Regions from separate parts of the Shewanella sp. NKUCC01_JLK genome, predicted to be linked through region 1. Evidence: predicted binding sites of a transcription regulator. Region 1 holds the regulator's gene; each other region holds the start of a gene.

The links. The regulator LexA, encoded in region 1, represses DNA repair genes until DNA is damaged. The targets are predictions, from matches to a motif close to TACTGTATNNNNATACAGTA.
Region 2: a site for LexA is predicted at 2,553-2,572, ahead of KO537_RS18380 (YebG family protein). Genes of this name have one in related genera too.
Region 3: a site for LexA is predicted at 2,059-2,078, ahead of KO537_RS09100 (DNA topoisomerase III). Genes of this name have one in related genera too.
Region 4: a site for LexA is predicted at 2,265-2,284, ahead of dinG (ATP-dependent DNA helicase DinG). Genes of this name have one in related genera too.

The regions. Positions count from the first base shown of each region.
Region 1 is NZ_JAHKRD010000015.1:43,584-48,478, reverse strand. Features, by position in the region: gene mtr (tryptophan permease) at 1-426, opposite strand, end outside; gene plsB (glycerol-3-phosphate 1-O-acyltransferase PlsB) at 426-2,849, opposite strand; gene lexA (transcriptional repressor LexA) at 3,010-3,630, shown strand; gene KO537_RS16320 (SulA-like leucine-rich domain-containing protein) at 3,627-4,139, shown strand; gene coxB (cytochrome c oxidase subunit II) at 4,543-4,895, shown strand, end outside.
Region 2 is NZ_JAHKRD010000018.1:106,558-111,452, forward strand. Features, by position in the region: gene KO537_RS18365 (MlaD family protein) at 1-1,138, opposite strand, end outside; gene KO537_RS18370 (paraquat-inducible protein A) at 1,125-1,742, opposite strand; gene KO537_RS18375 (paraquat-inducible protein A) at 1,744-2,376, opposite strand; gene KO537_RS18380 (YebG family protein) at 2,584-2,883, shown strand; gene KO537_RS18385 (GAF domain-containing protein) at 2,901-3,359, shown strand; gene proQ (RNA chaperone ProQ) at 3,640-4,269, shown strand; gene prc (carboxy terminal-processing peptidase) at 4,298-4,895, shown strand, end outside.
Region 3 is NZ_JAHKRD010000007.1:78,613-83,507, forward strand. Features, by position in the region: gene KO537_RS09090 (alanine/glycine:cation symporter family protein) at 1-1,369, opposite strand, end outside; gene KO537_RS09095 (hypothetical protein) at 1,637-1,924, opposite strand; gene KO537_RS09100 (DNA topoisomerase III) at 2,091-4,217, shown strand; gene KO537_RS09105 (porin) at 4,466-4,895, shown strand, end outside.
Region 4 is NZ_JAHKRD010000010.1:128,453-133,347, reverse strand. Features, by position in the region: gene KO537_RS12415 (TSUP family transporter) at 1-159, opposite strand, end outside; gene dinG (ATP-dependent DNA helicase DinG) at 169-2,241, opposite strand; gene KO537_RS12405 (DNA polymerase II) at 2,379-4,826, shown strand.

The DNA of each region.
Region 1 (4,895 bases):
CAATACTATGGCAAACACCAGTCCTGCCACGCTTTGCGGTAACTCAATTCCCATGCCCTGCAAGCTGTGATTCACAATCGAACCACCGCCGCTGATATAGGCATAAGTCAAAATATACAACACGAAAGCGATAGAAACGCCGTTCACTATCCGCCAAAACTGCCCAAGAGTTTGCTTGCTTAAGGTATCGAAGCTAGCACCAGGTTCGAAATGCAAATTAGTTTCGAGCAACAATAAGCCCGACATCAACATGCAAAACCAAATACCCAATAACATTAAAATCGAATAGCCAAACCACATACCTGCACCGACCACGGGCAGAGAAAACATCCCAGCACCTACGGTCGTGCCAGCAATAATCATGGCACCACCAAGCAAGGACTTACCTGCGGGCTTATGCTTAGCCGCATTCATATGATTTGCCATTAAACTGTGTGCTCCGCGGTGACACTCGCCACTATCGTTTGTCTCACTGACGGACGTAATAAGCTATTGGCCTGATCTCGTATGCGATTAATATTGGACTTATCTTCACTATCCGCCAGATATCCCAATTCTTTAAGCTTCACGCTCAAAGTACCGTAGAGTTTTTTATCGTAGAACTCAGGCGCGGTAATGCCATGTAAAGCCCCTAAACGCTGGGCGAGTAAATGGCTCTCAGACTCAAGTTCTGAGCGCTCCATCTTAGGTCTGTTCGCTAACAGATTGAAAATAATAGCGTAGCGTTGCAGAGTCTCGCTCACTGAACTGGCTAACAACAATAATTGGCTTGAGTGCTCAGGCACGACAGCTAAAGTATCTGTCTCAACCACTAAACCTAGCCCAATCAGGAAATCCAGTACTTGCTCAACATAGGCTGGTAAGTCTTTAATTCCCATGAAGAGTTCGGCTTTCAGCAGTGGATAAAAATCGGCAACGATTGAAACGACTTGCTGGCGCGGGATCTGTTCATTGTGGGTTAAACAACTCGCAATTAATGAAGGAACAATAAATAAGTGAATGATATTGTTACGATAGTAAGTCATAGACACAGCCTGACTCGCTTCGATAGACACTATTTCCCCTAAAGGATCGGCACTAACAACAAACTTGTTCAGCTCTAAACCTTGCTGCACTAAATGCTTACCATCACCTTCGGCAACAGATGTATAAGAAGTGTAAGGCACTTTTTTGAGTAGGGTCAGATACAAATCAAGCTGACGCTCCAGCAGACTACGTTCTAAGGCGTTTTGATCTGTCGCCAGTAAAACTAAGCTAGTCAAAGTCACCGAACTCGCGGCTGCGGCATCATTGATACGCGTCATCACCCGATTAGCCAGCACGTTTACCGCTGGCGTTAACCAACTTGGTTTCTGCTCGGGATCATCGGCCAACTCAGCACGCCAGTTTGGCGCACGCTCATTTAAGAAATTTTGCAGGGTAATAGGCTCGCCAAAATTCACATAACCTTGGCCAAAATTACCTAATTTGCGAATGGCACCGAACACCTGCCACACAGATTCTTTTTTCTTTTTCTTACCGCTTAACTCTTTATGGTAAGTCGCCACTTCCATCACATGGTCATAGCCTAAATACACAGGCACAAGTGTGACAGGACGTTCAATACCGCGCAGTACGCTGTTCATCGTCATGGCGATCATGCCAGTTTTCGGCGCCAACAGACGGCCAGTACGTGAACGGCCGCCTTCGGAGAAGTATTCCACCGAATAACCTTTAGCAAACAGCTGGTCTAAATACTCACGAAATACTGCGGTGTATAGCTTGTTGCCATTAAAACTACGGCGGATAAAGAAGGCACCACCGCGACGGAACATAGGTCCCGCGGGCCAGAAATTGAGGTTAATGCCGGCAGCAATGTGCGGCGGAACCATGCCTTGATAATACAAAATATACGATAACAGCAGGTAATCCATGTGGCTGCGATGGCAAGGCACATAAACAATCTCGTGGCCATCATGGTGCAGCTGGCGAACTTGCTCGGCGCCTTTAATGTTGATCCCGCTGTAAAGCTTGTTCCACAGCCAAGTTAAGAAACGCTCGGCAATACGCACTAAACTATCTGAGTAATCGGCAGCGATTTCATCGAGGTACTCAATAGCCGTCTCGCGCGCTTGGGTCTCAGAAATCTTTTTACTGGCGGCTTCTTCTTGAATCGCTTTGCGCAGCGACTCAGATTTGAGCAACGAATGAAACAGTGCTTGGCGGTTTGGCAGCACAGGCCCTGTCATTACCTTACGTTGACGACGGAAATGCACGCGCGCAACCCGTGCTAACTTATGGGCAATCCCCATGTCGGTGCCATGTTCGTCAGCCATGTAACGCAGGGATACGGCATTCGAAAACTGCACGAAGTTATGTCGACCTAAGAACAGAATCATCAAGCACTTGCGCAGCCAAGTCGGGTTTTCCCGCTCAAATACGGCCGCCTTCATAGTGTCGTCTTCTTTCCCTGGCGTTCGGCCCCAATACAGGCTCACGGGCACCAGTTGAATATCCAATTCAGGACGTTCCTTATGCACGGCTAACAAACGCATAAAGCATTCGAGGAAAGGCTCATTACCAGCACGTTCGCCAAACAGTGGCTTACGTCCTTGAAGACAGACAACCCGAGGCGCAGTCACACCATTAGCCACTAGAGGCTCATAAGGGCTTGGTAAGCCTAACTTAGCCGTTATTTCGCTCAAAGCAGCGATGTCACTGAGGGATTCTGTTTTCATCACATAAACAAGGGGTCTGGAAGCATCCAGATTCAGATCGGCAAAGGGATCCTGAGGCACCACAATAGTGTGCACTAAGTGTTTTTGGATCCAACGTAATGATTTCAACCAAAGAGAGTCGTGTTTAGGCATTATTCTTATGCAATTAAGTGCGTTTACTAGCCCGATAGAATACCAGACTATGGGTAATATTCGCTAATTCTCTCCAACATAGCTAAAAAGTGGTTAATACTTGCGCTGCAAATAATACTGTATATACTAACAGTAACTGTATAGAAAAACAGGAAACACCATGAGACCTTTGACGCCACGCCAAGCTGAAATTTTAGAGCTAATTAAACGAAATATTGCCGATACTGGCATGCCACCCACTCGGGCAGAAATCGCAACCCGTTTAGGTTTTAAGAGCGCCAATGCGGCTGAAGAACACCTTAAAGCGTTGGCGAAAAAGGGCTGCATTGAGATCATGCCTGGCACATCTCGGGGCATTCGTCTGCCTGCGGAAATCGAAGATTTGACTGAAACAGGTTTACCGCTCATCGGCCAAGTGGCCGCGGGTGAACCTATCCTCGCCCAAGAACATGTTGAACAGTACTACCAAGTCGACCCAAGCATGTTCCATCCCGCCGCCGATTTTTTACTGCGAGTAAAGGGCGACAGCATGAAAAATATCGGCATTCTCGAAGGTGATTTGCTGGCAGTTCATAAAGTAGAACAAGCTAGGAATGGTCAAGTGGTTGTCGCTAGAGTCGATGACGATGTCACTGTTAAACGTTTCGAAAAAAAAGGTAATGTAGTCTATCTACATGCCGAAAATGAAGATTACTCCTCGATTAAAGTGGATTTAGGCTTCCAAAGTTTAACAATTGAAGGACTCGCCGTCGGTGTGATCCGTAATGGAGATTGGCTATGAATAAACTACTTGGCAATGCCCCCCGCCATCCGGGCCTGTGGCTCGATGAAGTCCGTGATGCCGACTATGACTGGCACCATGCGCCCATCGCCTGCATGCCAACTAAGACTCAAGGTCGCCAAGAATTAATTCATCTGAGTGCACAACTCGCTCAGTTAAGCCAACAGGGCCGTTGGTTAGTGCTCATCAACCCACCAAGTATTGGCTACAAGCAAATGCTCGCCAGTGCAGGTGTGCGTATGGATAGAGTCTTACTGGTACATGCTAAAGATGAAGTCGAAACCCTGTGGGCGATGGAAAAAGCCCTGACAAGTGGTACGTCCAGTGCAGTCATTACTTGGACTCAATCATTAGATGCGCGGGATAATCGACGCCTACAAATCGTGGCTAAAAGTGCCCGAGCTATGGGCATAGTGCTTGAAGACGTAAACAGTCACTTACATGCCGACGTACGCATTGAGCAAGGCAATCTCTTCGGTCAGCAATCTTTTTTTAGCTCTGTACATTAAATATTCATTTAATTTTTTACCTTGAAAGCCGCCTCACCTATGAATGTGAGGCTTTTTTTTGGCAATTTTTCAGATAATTAGATAAATAAGTGATCTTGATCAATATTTAAACAGCAAGTATGGTTGGTTAAGTCGGTGATGATATATCACCTTCCGTGGTCAATGAATCGAGTATTTATCGAACTCGAAGCGCCACTAAAAATAGAGAACAGATTTATTTCAGCAGTATGTGCCAGCGTGGCTAATTACCAGCAGTAACAATACTTGATTAAAAGTAACAGCCGCCAACGCACGTTGAAGTCAAAAAAGCTTTTTTGGGAACTGAAGAGTTTGCATAGAGTTGAGACTTACTGTGTTGCTCTTCTTTGTAGTTGCTATTCGCAATTGGCAGAGGAGAAGTCTTGTGAAGCAATTGTTGTATTGTTTACTCGTGGTGCTTTTCGCACCACCGTTGACCGCCGCGGACATGCGGTTCAACATGACCCCTGGCGTGACCGAGATCAGTGGCAAGGTTTATCACTTGCACATGACCATCTTGTATATCTGCTGCGCAATAGGCCTAGTGGTCTTTGGCGTCATGATTTACGCCATGATCAACCACAGAAAATCCAAAGGCGCTGTCGCGTCCCACTTTCACGAAAGCACTAAAGTTGAAATCGCTTGGACGATTCTGCCATTTATAATTTTGATCTTAATGGCGATTCCAGCGACAAAAACTTTAATCGCAATGGAAGATCCCAGCAACGCCGATCTCAC
Region 2 (4,895 bases), on a different contig from region 1:
GTGCCTTTGATTGTAAGGCAAAGCTGCTTGGTACCGCGCTTTTGGTGTTTATGCCTGGCAGGAAGTTGATCACGCTACCTGTCAGTAAGCGTTCTGGATTCTTAATGCCTGAGAGGGAAATATCAGCACCTTCAAGCCAAAACACCCCGTCGTTAGTTAACAGTGAACCGTATTGAGGTTCAAACTTAGCCACGGCTGTAACACCATTGGACGTGAGTTGTTTACTTAAAATACTGCCAATGCTCATGCCGCGATAAACGATGCGGGTACCTTTGTCGACACCGTTAGCATCAGCCATGGTTAGGTTTATTTCTATGCCGCCAAGGGCGGTGGTTTCTGAATCATAAAGCGAAAAAACGTCACCGTTTTTAGCTATGTCTGCTTTATCGTCAGAGCTGAAACTCACGCCGCCAGCCAGAATGGACGCCAAACTCTCTGAACTGACTTTAACTCCAGTTAGTGAAGCATCAATTTTGACGCCAGAAACATTCCAAAAGTGAGAATTTTTCTTCACTAATCGCGCGTATTGCTCTTGAATGAAAGCGCTGATAATGACTCTTTGATTGCCATCTAAACGATAGCTGACCACGCTACCCACAGGGATTTGGCGGAAAAATATTGGCGAGCCAACATCGAGCGAACCGAGTTTATCGGAGGTCAATTCGACCATCACACCTTCTGAGCCGATTTGCATCGGCGGCGGTTGGCGTTCTGCTTCAAAAAAGGTCGAGGCATTACCTTTCCCTGGTTGGATGGCAATATAGTTACCCGAAAACAGCGCATCTAAGCCTTCAACACCTGTAATACTTGCTTTAGGTGTGACAAGCCAGAAGAGGGTTTCTTTATTCAAGAATGGCTTAGCGCGGTAGTCCATCATGACCTTGACGTTCACGCCTTTGAGATCTTCATCTATGCCAATGTCTTTCACTTTACCGACAGTCAAACCTTGGTATTTGACTAAGGTTTTACCCACATCAATCCCAGTGGCGCTCGGAAAGTGAATTTGAATTTCAACCCCCGATTCTTTAATGCTCTTAATGCCCAGCCAAGCACCTAATGCCAACGCGACAATAGGAAGCAGCCAAATGGGCGAAAAGAGTTTTTTCTTTACAACTTTCGGCGATTCAATTTGTGTCATCTTGAGGTTCCAATCGATCCCAGAGTAAACGAGTGTCTAAAACTTTTGCGGCTAACTGAGTTAACAGAATAACCAAGGCAAATGCGGTAGCCGCAGGCGCAGGTTTCGCGTCGAGTAATTGTCCCATGTTCACTAATGCCACTGTGATTGAGATGACAAATAAATCGAGCATTGACCAGCGGCCAATCCATTCGATGATGTGAAAACCCACCATCAATTTCTTTTTTGAAATCGGAATGTCAAAGCTGATCGCACACAGATAAATGGATAAGCCGATGATTTTAATCCATGGTACTAAAATACTGGCGGTAAACACTATGATGGCAATAGGCAGCATATCTGAATGCACTAAATGTAAAATGCCCGAAAAAATCGTGTCGTGCCGCACTTGGCCTTGGTTGGTCAGCATAGTGATAGGGTAAATGTTGGCTGGCACCAGTAAGATGGCAGCGGTAATCAACAAAGCCCAACTTTTTTGCAGGCTGGAATAGTCTCTGACGTGCAACTCAGTTTCACAGCGCTGACAGTGCGTGAGTTCACTGCTGTTGAGTTGGCGACACACTTTACAGAGACATAGGCCGATATCTTTACCTTGTTGTTTCATATCAGCTATGATCTTCCAATAACGTCCACATATGTTCTAAGTCGTATTCTCTTTGTAGAAACAAGGTCACGAGAAACAGCATAGTGAAGCAAAATGTGCCCATACCAAAATAAATGTCCGAAAAATCAGATAGCTGAAATGATGAAACTAAGAAGCTGATCACATAAATTTCCAGCATAGTGAGCTGCGATAAGATACCATGAAATTTTAATAACTGCTTCAATGAGTTACGCCAAAAAAGGCTACTCAATCCCCATTTCACAATTAAAATCTGTGTCAATATCGATAACAGTAATAAGCCTGGACCTATCACAGCTGCGGCAAGTACGGCGACACCTACAACCCAATAGCCTTGGTCAAATACTGCAAATGCCCCTTGGAAAACCGTGGTAGTACGAATACTGCCGAAAAAGTGGATCTCGAGTACGGGTAAAAAATTAGCAGGGAAATAAAACACTAATGCCGAAATACATAGGGCTAACATACCATTCACAGAGCAGTATGGCGTGTCATAAAGTGCAGTACTGCAACGAGGACAGATTGCTCTAACGCCGCTAGGCAAGGCACGTTTGCGGACTGCTAAATCGCAGGAGCGGCATAGGGTTACTGAATTTTCTGCTGCGTTTTCATGCATATAAAAATATATATTAGCCTAATAGGAGTAATAACAGCGAGATCGGTGCAAAGTGTCGTGCTAGTTAGCTGTTCAGCCACGTCTAGCGCTTTTATAATCTTGGCAACGAAAGTACGCTAATAATATCAGATTAATCAGAACACTTGCATCACAAGTTCAATCTATGTCACTCTAGTTACTGTATATAAAAACAGTGCGAGGGCAGTCATGGCAGTAATAACACAGTTTGTCGTGGTCAGAGAAGGGGTTGAAAAGATGACATTCACATCTAAGAAGGAGGCTGATGCCTACGATAAGATGCTCGATATCGCCGATAACCTTATCCCCTTCATTCAAAAAGCTGATTTGGGTATAGATGAAAGTGTGGGCGAAAAGCTCGCATTCTATTTTGCTAACAATAAAGATGAGCTGACGAACTTGCTTAAAGGCGCCGTTCAGGTTAATAGTACGCCAACGAATCCGCCTGCAGCGAAAAAAGCGGCTAAAAAGACCGAAGCAGCAGAATAAAATTGTTAGGAAATGTAATGAAATCGAAATTTTATGAGTCACTTAACCGTCAAGCCTTGGCCTTGTTGGAAGGGGAAGACGACCTTGTTGCGGCGATGGCGAATTTTTCAGCCTTGCTCAATGATAATTTAACTGAGCTGAACTGGGTGGGATTCTACGTCATGCGTGGCGAACAACTAGTATTAGGCCCGTTTCAAGGTAAAGTGGCTTGTACACGCATTCCGTTAGGAAAAGGTGTGTGTGGTACTGCAGCATTCACTAATCAAACTCAGCGAGTGGCCGATGTCCATCAATTTGATGGTCATATTGCCTGTGATTCTGCCAGTAATTCTGAAATCGTTGTGCCAGTTCGTGCGCAAGGTAACGTGGTTGCCGTGCTCGATATTGACAGTCCTATCTTCGATCGTTTCGATGAAGAAGACCAAAAGGGGCTGGAATTACTGGTTAAAAGTTTTGAAAACTGCCTATTTGATTAATTTGCGTACAATAACGCATAATTCATAGTCGCAATCGGTGGCGTGCGCCTTATAATATGCGCCTGCACGCATTAAGCTGGTTTGATTGGCATGCAATGAATAAGCTTAGTGTTTTGAGCTGTCAAAATTTGTTAAGGTATATTTTTTAACTTTAGTAAACGCGGCTAGGATGCTAATTTGTACGTTGACTCAATATTGAGTTTAACGAAGATAAACGACATGTAAGAAGCTGATATATATCACCTCGAATCGATGTCCCTTTTTGACTGTGGAAGTAATGATGGAATCAACAGAAAAGTTGACCGACACCAATGCAATTTTGGCGTATTTGTATGAAACATTTCCTTTGTGCTTTATTGCTGAAGGTGAAACTAAGCCATTAAAAATCGGATTGTTTCAAGATTTGGCTGAAAGGTTGGCTGATGATTCTAAAGTCAGTAAAACTCAGCTCAGAGTTGCCTTGAGACGTTACACCAGCAGCTGGCGCTATTTAAAGTGCGTTAAAGCGGGCGCACAACGCGTAAACCTGGATGGCGAACCTTGCGGCGAGTTAGAGCAAGAGCACATTGATCATGCTCAAGCCATGTTGAAAGAGAGTCAGGATAAGGCCAAAGCGAAACGTGCAGCACTTGCACCTAAGCCTGCGGCGAAGAAAGCACCTAAAAAGGTGGCCGTTCCTCAGCGTCCTAAAACTGAGCGTCCTGCTAAGCCTGGACCAAAAGCTGCAGCGCCAGTCGTCAATTATGTTCAAGCACAATTGACTGATTTAACGAAAAAACAACGCGTCAATGTTAAATTAGGTATGACACCCGTAGCCGGTGTGATTACTGACATTAACAAGGAAGATATTCATGTTCAGCTTGATAGTGGCCTAACGATTAAAGTTAGAGCAGAACATATCCTGCTGTAATCATTTATTAAAACGGAGTAACTTGTTGATGCGAAAACTCACTTTGGCTACCTCGATCGCCACTGTTTTTGTCGGATTCTCGGCTTGGGCCGTACCACCCACGATTCAAATCAGCGAGTTACCCACTCTCAAGCAGGAAGCGCAACATAAGGTTGCGAGCAAAAGGGTAACGGACTTATACACTCGTTCGCACTATCATAGATTCAATCTCGATGACGCCTTTTCTGCGCAAATTTTCGATCGTTATCTGCAGCAGTTGGACTATCGCCGCAATGTGTTAACCCAAGCGGATGTCGATAGTTTTAAACCTTATGCAACCCAATTCGATGACATGCTTAGTTCTGGTGAACTTGAGCCTGCCTATAAAATGTTTGATATCGTCCAAAAGCGCCGCTATGAAGGCTTTGTCTATGCTTTATCTCTATTAGATAAAGAGATGGATTTTTCTGCGCCCGGTGATGCCTATGAGTACGACCGCGATGAGGCTGCATGGCCAAAAGACCAGACAGAAATTAATGAGTTATGGCGTCAACGTGTTAAATACGATGCACTAAATCTTAAACTCACAGGTAAGCAATGGCCTGAGATTGTTGATATCCTCCAAAAGCGTTACAACAACGCCATTA
Region 3 (4,895 bases), on a different contig from region 1:
GCTCTATGCCAAGTGCCTGCTGTGATTCATAATCTTTAAGGCAAGTGAATGCGGTTTTCCTCAATAGAATAATGGCAATAATATTGAGCCATGCCATAAGTCCTACACCAATGTCACCCATTCCCCAAGCCATATCAGCCGTTTTAACTGTGCCGTATACGGTTGAGCCAATGATCACTATTTTGAGAACGACCATGAACCAAGGATGATTTACTTTACGGTTAATATAGGCAATGTTGGTCTCGGCAATGTAGTAATAAGCCACTATGGTCGTAAAGGCGAAGAAGAACAGTGCGATAGCCACAAAGATATTGCCAAATCCTGGCATCATACTTTCCATTGCCGTTTGTACGTAGCCTGGTCCTGCAGCGACTCCGGCAATGCCGGTATAGAGCGCCGCACCGTCTGGGCCCTGAACATTATACAGTCCTGTAATGAGCAGCATGAAACCTGTTGCAGAGCAAACGAATAAGGTGTCGATATACACAGAAAAAGCTTGAACTAACCCTTGTTTGGCTGGATGGCTTACCGCCGCTGCAGATGAGGCATGTGGCGCTGTACCTTGACCCGCTTCGTTGGAGTAAATACCTCGCTTTACCCCCCACATGATGGCTAAGCCTAAAATGGCACCAAAACCCGCATCAAAGCCAAAGGCACTTTTGATAATTAACCATAAAATACCCGGTAGCTGGCCAATATTTAGCGCTATGATGACACAAGCCACTATGATGTAACCCAGTGCCATAAAGGGGACGACGGCACTGGCAAAGTGAGCGATACGTTTTACACCGCCAAAAATGATAAAACCAAGAAGCATAGCCAGTATGGCTGCAGTCACATTAGGATCTATGTTGAAAGCGGTTTTTAAACTTGAACCAATCGAGTTAGCTTGTACGCCCGGCAGCAGGATCCCGCAAGCAAATATGGTCGCAATTGCAAATACCCATGCATACCATTTCATGCCTAAGCCTTTTTCAATATAAAAAGCAGGCCCACCACGATACTCGCCATTGATTTTTTCTTTATAGACTTGACCTAAGGTAGATTCAACGAAGGCGGAGCTGGCACCGAGAAAGGCAACCATCCACATCCAAAATAAAGCGCCAGGACCACCAAAGGTGATTGCTGTGGCAACCCCTGCAATGTTACCTGTACCGACTCGGCCCGCTAATGTCATCGCGAGTGCTTGAAAAGACGACACTCCCGCATCAGTACTCTTACCATCAAACATCAGGCGGATCATTTCTGGCAGATGACGCAGCTGTAAAAATCGAGTGCGAAGGGAGAAATAGAGCCCGACACCTAGGCAAAGAAAAATAAGTGCAGGGCTCCAAATTACACTATTGATCGCGTTGACAATCTCATTCATAGACTCCGATTCCTTTATTGTGTTGTTTTAGCAGAGTTTTTAGGTTTACGGTTATTCAACAGATGTTGAGTTAGGACATTCACTTTTGATTAAGACATTTTTTGTAAATATCCAAGATACTCAACATAACTATTTTTTAGGGAGCTTCATAGCTAAAGTGTTAAATATTTGAAATCAATGTGTTTTGAAATTGAGTTTTAACATGGGTAAATAGAGCGGAGGGGCGAGTTAACTCGAAATACGGTAGTGATTTATTATGAATGTCAGTTATCCCATTACCCAAAGTAGCATCCACACGCCGAATAAGCTGCTTAAGCTATGGCGCGTTATTTGATGGCTGAGTAATAGAGATAAACTCACAGCAATAGGAATGACGAGAATGAATCCCCATGCTAACGGCATATCGATGATTTTCATTTGTCCCAGCCAGGTACTGGTGAGCATGCTTATTGCGAGTAACATTAAGCTATGGAATATCAATAACTGATTGAATCTTAATATTAATGCTGGAGTTATTGTCATAGCCTGTCGCGCATTTATTGCAAACTGTTTCATAGTCACTCCTTAGTCATTTAGTGTATCTTATGCCTTGTTGAGAATAATTCGCAATTGAATTTACACTTAAGCTTTTACATTTAAGCTCGGTTTACTACAGAAATTTGCACTCAGCTGGCGTTTGGGCTAAATTATACTGTAATTATATCCAGTGCTTGGTGTTTATATGATTCTCTATATCGCAGAAAAACCTAGCCTAGGGCGGGCCATTGCCGATGTATTGCCTAAACCCCATAAAAAAGGCGATGGATTTATCGAAGCCGCCAATGGCGATTGTGTGTCTTGGTGTGTCGGTCACTTGCTCGAGCAAGCAGAACCTGATGCCTATAATCCCGAATTTAAGTCTTGGAAATTCGAGCATTTGCCAATAGTGCCAGACAAGTGGCAACTAAAACCTAAGGCTGCGACCCGCAGCCAACTCACAGTGCTAAAACGATTAGTCAAACAAGCCAACACGCTGGTTAACGCGGGCGATCCCGACCGTGAAGGGCAGTTACTCGTGGATGAAGTGATTGCCTATCTTGGCGTGACGGGGGACAAGCTACATCAAACCCAGCGTTTACTGATCAGTGACTTAAACCCACAAGCTGTAAAACGGGCTCTAACGCAACTACGCAGTAATCGCGAGTTTATTCCTTTATCCACATCTGCCTTAGCCCGCAGTCGTGCCGATTGGCTCTATGGCATGAATATGACGCGTGCGTACACCATCCAAGGTAAAAAGGTCGGTTATCAAGGCGTGTTATCCGTCGGCCGAGTACAAACGCCATTGCTTGGGCTAGTGGTGCGCCGTGATGAAGAGATTGCTCACTTTCAATCTAAACCTTTTTATGAAGTACTGGCGCATTTGGCGACCGAGAAGCAAGAAACCTTCAGCGCCAAGTGGCAACCTAGCGAAGCTTGTCAGCCTTATATGGATGAAGAAGGACGAGTGTTAGCGAGAGGGCTAGCGCAAAATGTGGTGAGTCGCATCAGTGATAAACCCGCTTTAGTCACTCAATTAGTGGCTAAGGACAAGAAACAGAATCCACCATTGCCCTACAGCTTATCCGCGTTACAGATTGATGCGGCCAAACGGTTTGGTATGAGTGCTAAGGATGTGCTCGATACCTGCCAAAGTTTGTATGAACGTCATAAACTCATTACTTACCCACGCTCCGACAGTCGTTATTTACCCGTTGAGCAACATAACCTTGCGCCTTCGGTACTTAAGGCGATCAGTAGCGGTGCTGCTGAGTTATTGCAAGGTGCTGATGCACCCGATCCCCGTCTTAAATCTAAAGCATGGGATGATAAAAAAGTGGACGCCCATCACGCAATCGTCCCCACAGAGAAGACGGCTAACTTATCTAGCTTGAGTCAGCGTGAGAGGCAGTTATATCTTCATGTTGCTCGCCAGTACTTAGCCCAGTTTTATCCGGCTTATTGTTACAGTGAAACCACAGTGCAAGTGACAATCGAGGGTGGCTTATTTAATACCAAGGCGCGTCAGGATAAATCCCTCGGCTGGAAGCAACTCTTTGCCCGCCAAGAGCCAAATGGCAGTAAGGCGAGTGGCAACAAGTCGACGGAAGAAAGCGCAGGTAAGGACGATGAGGAGAATGACGAGTTTATCGGCCAATTACCGCCTTTGAAATTGGGACAGGCTTTGCATTGTACTCGAGGCGAATTGTTGGAGAAAAATACTCAACCACCAAAGGCCTTTACCGATGCCACTTTACTCGGAGCTATGACGGGTATTAGCCGTTATGTGACCGATCCTGAGATCCGTAAAATTCTTAAAGAAACCGACGGATTAGGTACAGAGGCTACCCGTGCAGGTATTATCGAATTGCTGTTCAAACGCGGTTTTTTACAACGCTTAGGTAAATCTATTGTCTCGACAGACGTGGGGAAAGGATTGATTAACAGCTTGCCCGCGAGTGCGACTACGCCGGATATGACAGCGCTTTGGGAAGCGAGTCTGAATGGCATTTGCCATAAAGAAACCTCTTATCAAGCCTTTATGCAGCCACTGCTCGGCACCTTATCCACGCTTATCCAGAATGCAGGCGCACAACTGCCAACCGCGCTTAATGGTTTACAAGGCCAAGGTTATCGTAAAACGGCAAGTAATAAATCTGGTTATCATAAGTCGTATTCTAAAAAATCAAGTTCAGCGAAAGGTATCGGTACAACAAAAAACGATGGTTCCAACAAATATGCTTCCCAAAAGACCAGTTCCAAAAGTTCGGTAACTCGATCAACCAGTCGTTCAGCTTCTAATAGCCGCAAATCTACAACAGCAGTGTAATGACACACTTGTTGCATATATGTCGTTATTGTCTTTTGATGTAATAACGACATTTAATTTATCTAACGGTATTTAACAACCGATAATCACGATATTTCGAGATTGCCTGATCCGTATCTAAAAAACACCTTGATTTTCAGCTTTTCCTCCCGGTGGCATATAACCTGCTTACTATTGATTGGGGAAAATAATATATCAAATAAATCATGTAATTATATGTGGTTTCGCTGAATTTAAAGGTAGATGAAATGAAAAAGACATTGCTCGCTTTGATGATCCCAAGCTTATTGTTAATGGGAACTGCTCAAGCCGTTGAGTTGTATAATGACCAAACTAACAGCGTTAACATGATAGGTTGGTTAGGTTTTGCCGCGTTAAATGATGGTCATGAAACTTCCGTTATAGATAATTTTTCTCGTGTTGGTTTTCGTTTCGACCGTCAAGAGAAAAATGGCTGGAGCTCCTTTGCCCATACGGAATGGGGTATCAATATGGTGACCAGTGATGACGGCCTTATATACACGCAAGGCCAAGGTGGCGGTCAGTTATCTGCATCTAAAAATTCAGATTTTTTATTCAATCGACTGGGTTATGTAGGGATGTCCCATGAGAAATGGGGAAAGATCAGTTTTGGTAAGCAATGGGGGGCTTACTATGATGTTGCTTACACAACCGATG
Region 4 (4,895 bases), on a different contig from region 1:
CTTATTGGTGCCTAATACGGTATGCGGCGCAATGCCTAAGGTTAACAGTGCGGGGATCGACAATAGGCCACCGCCACCCACGACGGCATCAATGAATCCAGCGATAAGACCTATGACTGCCAACAGGGCCCAATGACTGGGCTCGAGTAACAACTCCAAATTTTAATCCTACTCTATAACACGTCTAAAGGGCGGTAAGGCATCCAGTAAGGACTTGCCATAGCGTTTAGTGACTAACCGCCTATCTAAAATGGTCACTCGGCCATAATCTTGCTCTTTACGCAGTAATCTACCACAACTTTGAATAAGCTTACGTGAAGCATCTGGGATCGTCAGTTGTAAGAAGGGATTACCGCCTTTGACTTTGACATATTCTGCATGCGCTTGCTCAACGGGCGAGGTTGGTACGGCAAAGGGCAGTTTAGTGACGATCAAGTTAGTCAGATAATCGCCGGGCAAGTCGAGACCTTCAGAAAAACTGCCGGTGCCAAACAAGATGCTTGGTTCGCCTTTATCGCATTTAGCTTTATGATTTTCTAACAATTGTTGCCGTGGCGCATTGCCTTGGATAAGTAGCTCAGTGGTGAGTTTACCTTCAAGTAATTCAACCACTTTTTCCATCTGCCAGTAGGAGGCGAATAGCACTAAGGTTGCCATTTCGCCTTCAATAAGGGTGATGATTTGTTCGGCAAGTTCAGCTGTATAGGCATCATCCGTCGGCTCAGTGCGCATTTTGGGTAAATAAAGTGTCGCATTATTGGGGTAATCGAAGGGCGATTGTAAGGCTAAATAACGACTGCCATCGTTGAGTGATAACCCCACCTGATGTACGAAATGGTCGAAGTTATTGAGTGCGCGCAGCGTGGCGCTACATAAGACTACGCCTGCGGCCTTTTGCCACAGCATGGATTCCAGCATAAAGCCGACTTCGATAGGTGAAGCGCTAAATAGATAATCCACTTGTTTACCTGTGATAAGTTCAACCCAGCGCGCCATAGGGGCACCTTTATGTTTATCTTCCTTGGCCATCATCCTCCATAGTTTCTGCAGGTTTTCGAGCCTTTGCAGCATAAATCCGGTTTCGGCCAATAGCGCTTCGGATTGATGTTTAGGAATGTCGCCATCTTTAATCGCCTCTGCCAGCAGTGACAGCATTTTATTAAACTGCTTGAGGGCAAGATTAGAGGTCACTGCAAGGTTTTCGGCGAGAATGAGTAATGACTCTGGTAGTTTGCCGTGCTCAAAACGCAGACGGTTTTCAGGATTGGCAAAGTGTTTGGTCTGGGTATCGCAATAGTGGGCCACTTGATTGAGCTGGGCGATAAGATCGCCTAAGTGATCCTGCATCGCCTGCGCAGGAGCAATAATGTTGTTGCTCTTTATTTGGTTTTGCAACTTAGCGCAGGTTTTGCCAATTTTTTCGAGCCAGTCGCATGCGCCCCTCAGCGTGGCCTGAGCACTGGAGAAATCCCGCGCCACAATGGGTAAGTGATGTGCCTCATCGATAACATAAAACACGTCTTCTGGATCGGGCAAAATCACGCCGCCACCTAGCTCTAAATCGGCGAATAACAAGCTGTGGTTGGCGATGAGTACATCCCAGGTATCGACATCTTCACGGGCTTTATGAAACGGACAATTTCTGTGGCTGGCGACTTGACGATGACAGCTGTGTTTGTCGCAGGCGATTTGTTGCCACAGGTGATCGGGCAGCGGCACGGCTAAGGTGTCGATTTCGCCGTTCCAGCGACCTTCGTTATAGTCTTTTAACAGGCCATGCATCATAGCCACTTGGCTATTGTCAGGTTTAGTTTGCCACATGGCCATTTGTGTACTGTTGTCGTCACCGATGAGCATCGCCAGTTTCGATAGACACACATAACGTTGTCGACCTTTGACTAGGCCAAAGCGGAAATTTAAGCCGGATTGCTCAAGGAAGAAGGGCAAGTCTTTATGCAGTAATTGTTCTTGCAGGGCGACGGTCGCGGTGGCGATACAGACTTTTTTCTTGCTCGCTAGTGCCAGTGGGATGGTACCGAGAATATAAGACAATGATTTACCGATCCCAGTCCCTGCTTCGACCACTATGATGCGTCTATCTTTGTCATAGTCGCCGGCGAGGGTCTTAGAGATTTCCGCCACCATATAGTTTTGTTCGCGGCGCGGCCTAAAATTAGGCAAGGCGGTAGCGATATCCTTATAGATGGCGCGGATCTGGGTTTTTACATTGTCAGGTAACATGCGTCACTACTTTATCGAATTAATGCTGTACATAATAACAGTGATTGCATAGCCTAAGAAACTTTTCTGCCATTTGGCGGCATTTAAATTGAGGAACCATCTAAATTGACTAGCTATGCGATTTGGGAACTCATGCGATGAAGTCAGAGGCTACCGCGGCCGTTAGTGTACAAGGTCGAGTCTTAACACGCCATGCGATTCATCGTCATGGGAGTTTAGTGTTGCAGTATTATCTGGCTACCGCCCAAGGCCCTGTGCTGGTGGAAGTGCAAGGCACTGAACACATTTGTTTTTGTCATCAAACTGATGTCACGGCTTTGCAGTTGCAAACGCCGGGTCAAGCATTGCGGTTTGTACCGTTAGCGCTCAAAAGCTTTAAAGGCGGCGCGGTTAGTGGTGTTTATGCTAAATCTAGCAATAGTTTACGTACCTTACAGCGCATCGCTAAAGATGCCGATATCCCTTTATTTGAAGCCGACATTCGCCCCGAACAGCGTTATTTAATCGAGCGGTTTGTGGCGCTGGATGTGGCATTTTTAGGGCATTTCTCTGCGACGAGTAACATACACGCGCCGACTAGCGACAGTCTTGAGGCTAACTCGCTGCCCGTGTTTATCGCCGAGCGGGCTAAGAGTATTGCCCCTTTAACGGCTGTACATTTCCGCTGTATTTCACTGGATTTTGAATGCAGCTTTGAAGGTTTACTCTATTCAGTTGCACTATATGGTCAATACAGTGGCCGAGACGAAGAGCAAGACAGTCTCAAGCAGACTTATGAAAAAGTGATTATGGTGGGTGAGGCTGAATCAAACTCTCCCGAATATATTGAATGGGTGGCCGATGAGGCTGCACTCATTCATCGATTAATCGCGTGGTTCCATGAGTTTGATCCTGACTTTGTCATAGGTTGGTCAGTGGTGAGTTTTGACCTCGCACTCTTGTCACGCCGGGCATTATTACACCGTATTCCGCTCACCATTGGCCGCGGAGGGGCAAAGCTTGAGTGGAAAGTCGATAATAAATTTCGGCCAGAAACCTTAGTTTTACCGGGCCGTGTGGTACTCGATGGTATCGATTGGCTTAAGGCGGCTTTCTATCATTTTGAGCGGTTTTCGTTGGAATTTGTTTCGCGGAAATTATTAGGTGAAGGCAAGGCCATTCATAACGTGGATAATCGCGTTGAAGAAATTGATCAGTTGTTTAAGGCCAATAAACAAGCCTTAGCCCATTACAATCTTACTGACAGCCGTCTGGTGTGGGATATTTTTAGTCATACTCAATTATGGGAGTTCGCCCTCGCGCGAGCTGAACTAACAGGTTTAGAGTTGGGGCGGGTTGGGGCTTCGGTGGCGGCATTTAATCATTTGTATTTACCGCATTTACATCGAGCCGGTTATGTCGCACCCGATGCTCCTGCGAGTGATGGGATCGAAAGCCCCGGTGGCTATGTGATGGATTCTGTACCGGGACTTTATAAGCATATTTTAGTGTTCGATTTTAAAAGTCTATATCCCTCCATTATTCGTACCTTTTTGATCGACCCTAAGGGATTAATTGAAGGCTTGCAATTGCCCGAGTCTGACTGTGTTGTGGGGTTTCTCGGTGGCCGTTTCAGTCGGCAACAGCCCATTTTACCTAAGCTTATCCAAACATTATCTGAGCAGCGCGAAAAGGCCAAACGTGAGCACAATGCGCCTTTATCCCAAGCGATAAAAATTATCATGAACTCGTTGTATGGGGTTTTAGGTTCTCAAGGTTGTGTTTTCCACGATGCAAAGTTAGCAAGTTCGATCACTATGCGCGGCCATCAAATCATGAAACAAACCCGCGCATGGATAGAAGAGATGGGCTATCAAGTGATTTACGGCGATACGGATTCGACCTTTGTCTGGCTTGGCAGCGAGCCAGATCTCTCAGACATTAACGCCTTAGGTAACACTCTGGCGCGGGAAATTAATGCTAAGTGGCAGGCTAAGATCGGTGAAGATCATCAAGTTGAGAGTTTTCTCGAGTTACAGTTTGAACGCCACTATGAGCAGTTTTTTATGCCGACCTTAAGAAGGTCGTTAGAAGGCAGTAAAAAACGTTATGTTGGCGCGTGGCGTAATGCGAGCGATGAACTTGAGCTTACTTTTAAAGGTATGGAGCAAGTGCGCAGTGATTGGAGCCCTTTAGCGCGCAAAGTTCAAGAGTCACTCTATGAACGGATGTTTAACCAAAGGGATATCAGTGTTTATTTGGCCAGTGTGTTTGAAAAGCTGCTTGATGGTGAGTTGGATGATGATTTGGTATTTCGCAAACGTATGCGACGCAATATTGAAGATTACACGGCTAAATCTTCTCCCCATGTTAAAGTCGCTCAACAATTATGCGACTTAACAGGAGATGCCTCTTTTGGCAAGCGTGGGGCGCAGATTGATTATCTGATTACTGTAAATGGACCGGAATCCTTACTGTACAGAACGTCACCAATTGATTACCAATACTACATTGATAAGCAAATTGGCCCTATTGCCGAGCCTGTTTTTTCGATAATGAAACTAAACTACATGGATATTGCGTCAAAGCAGTTGCTGTTAATATAGTGTTTTTAATGTTCTTTATGTGTTGCGCAGGGTGGCGAATGTAGCGTTTTAACCTGTTTTGTAGAGGTT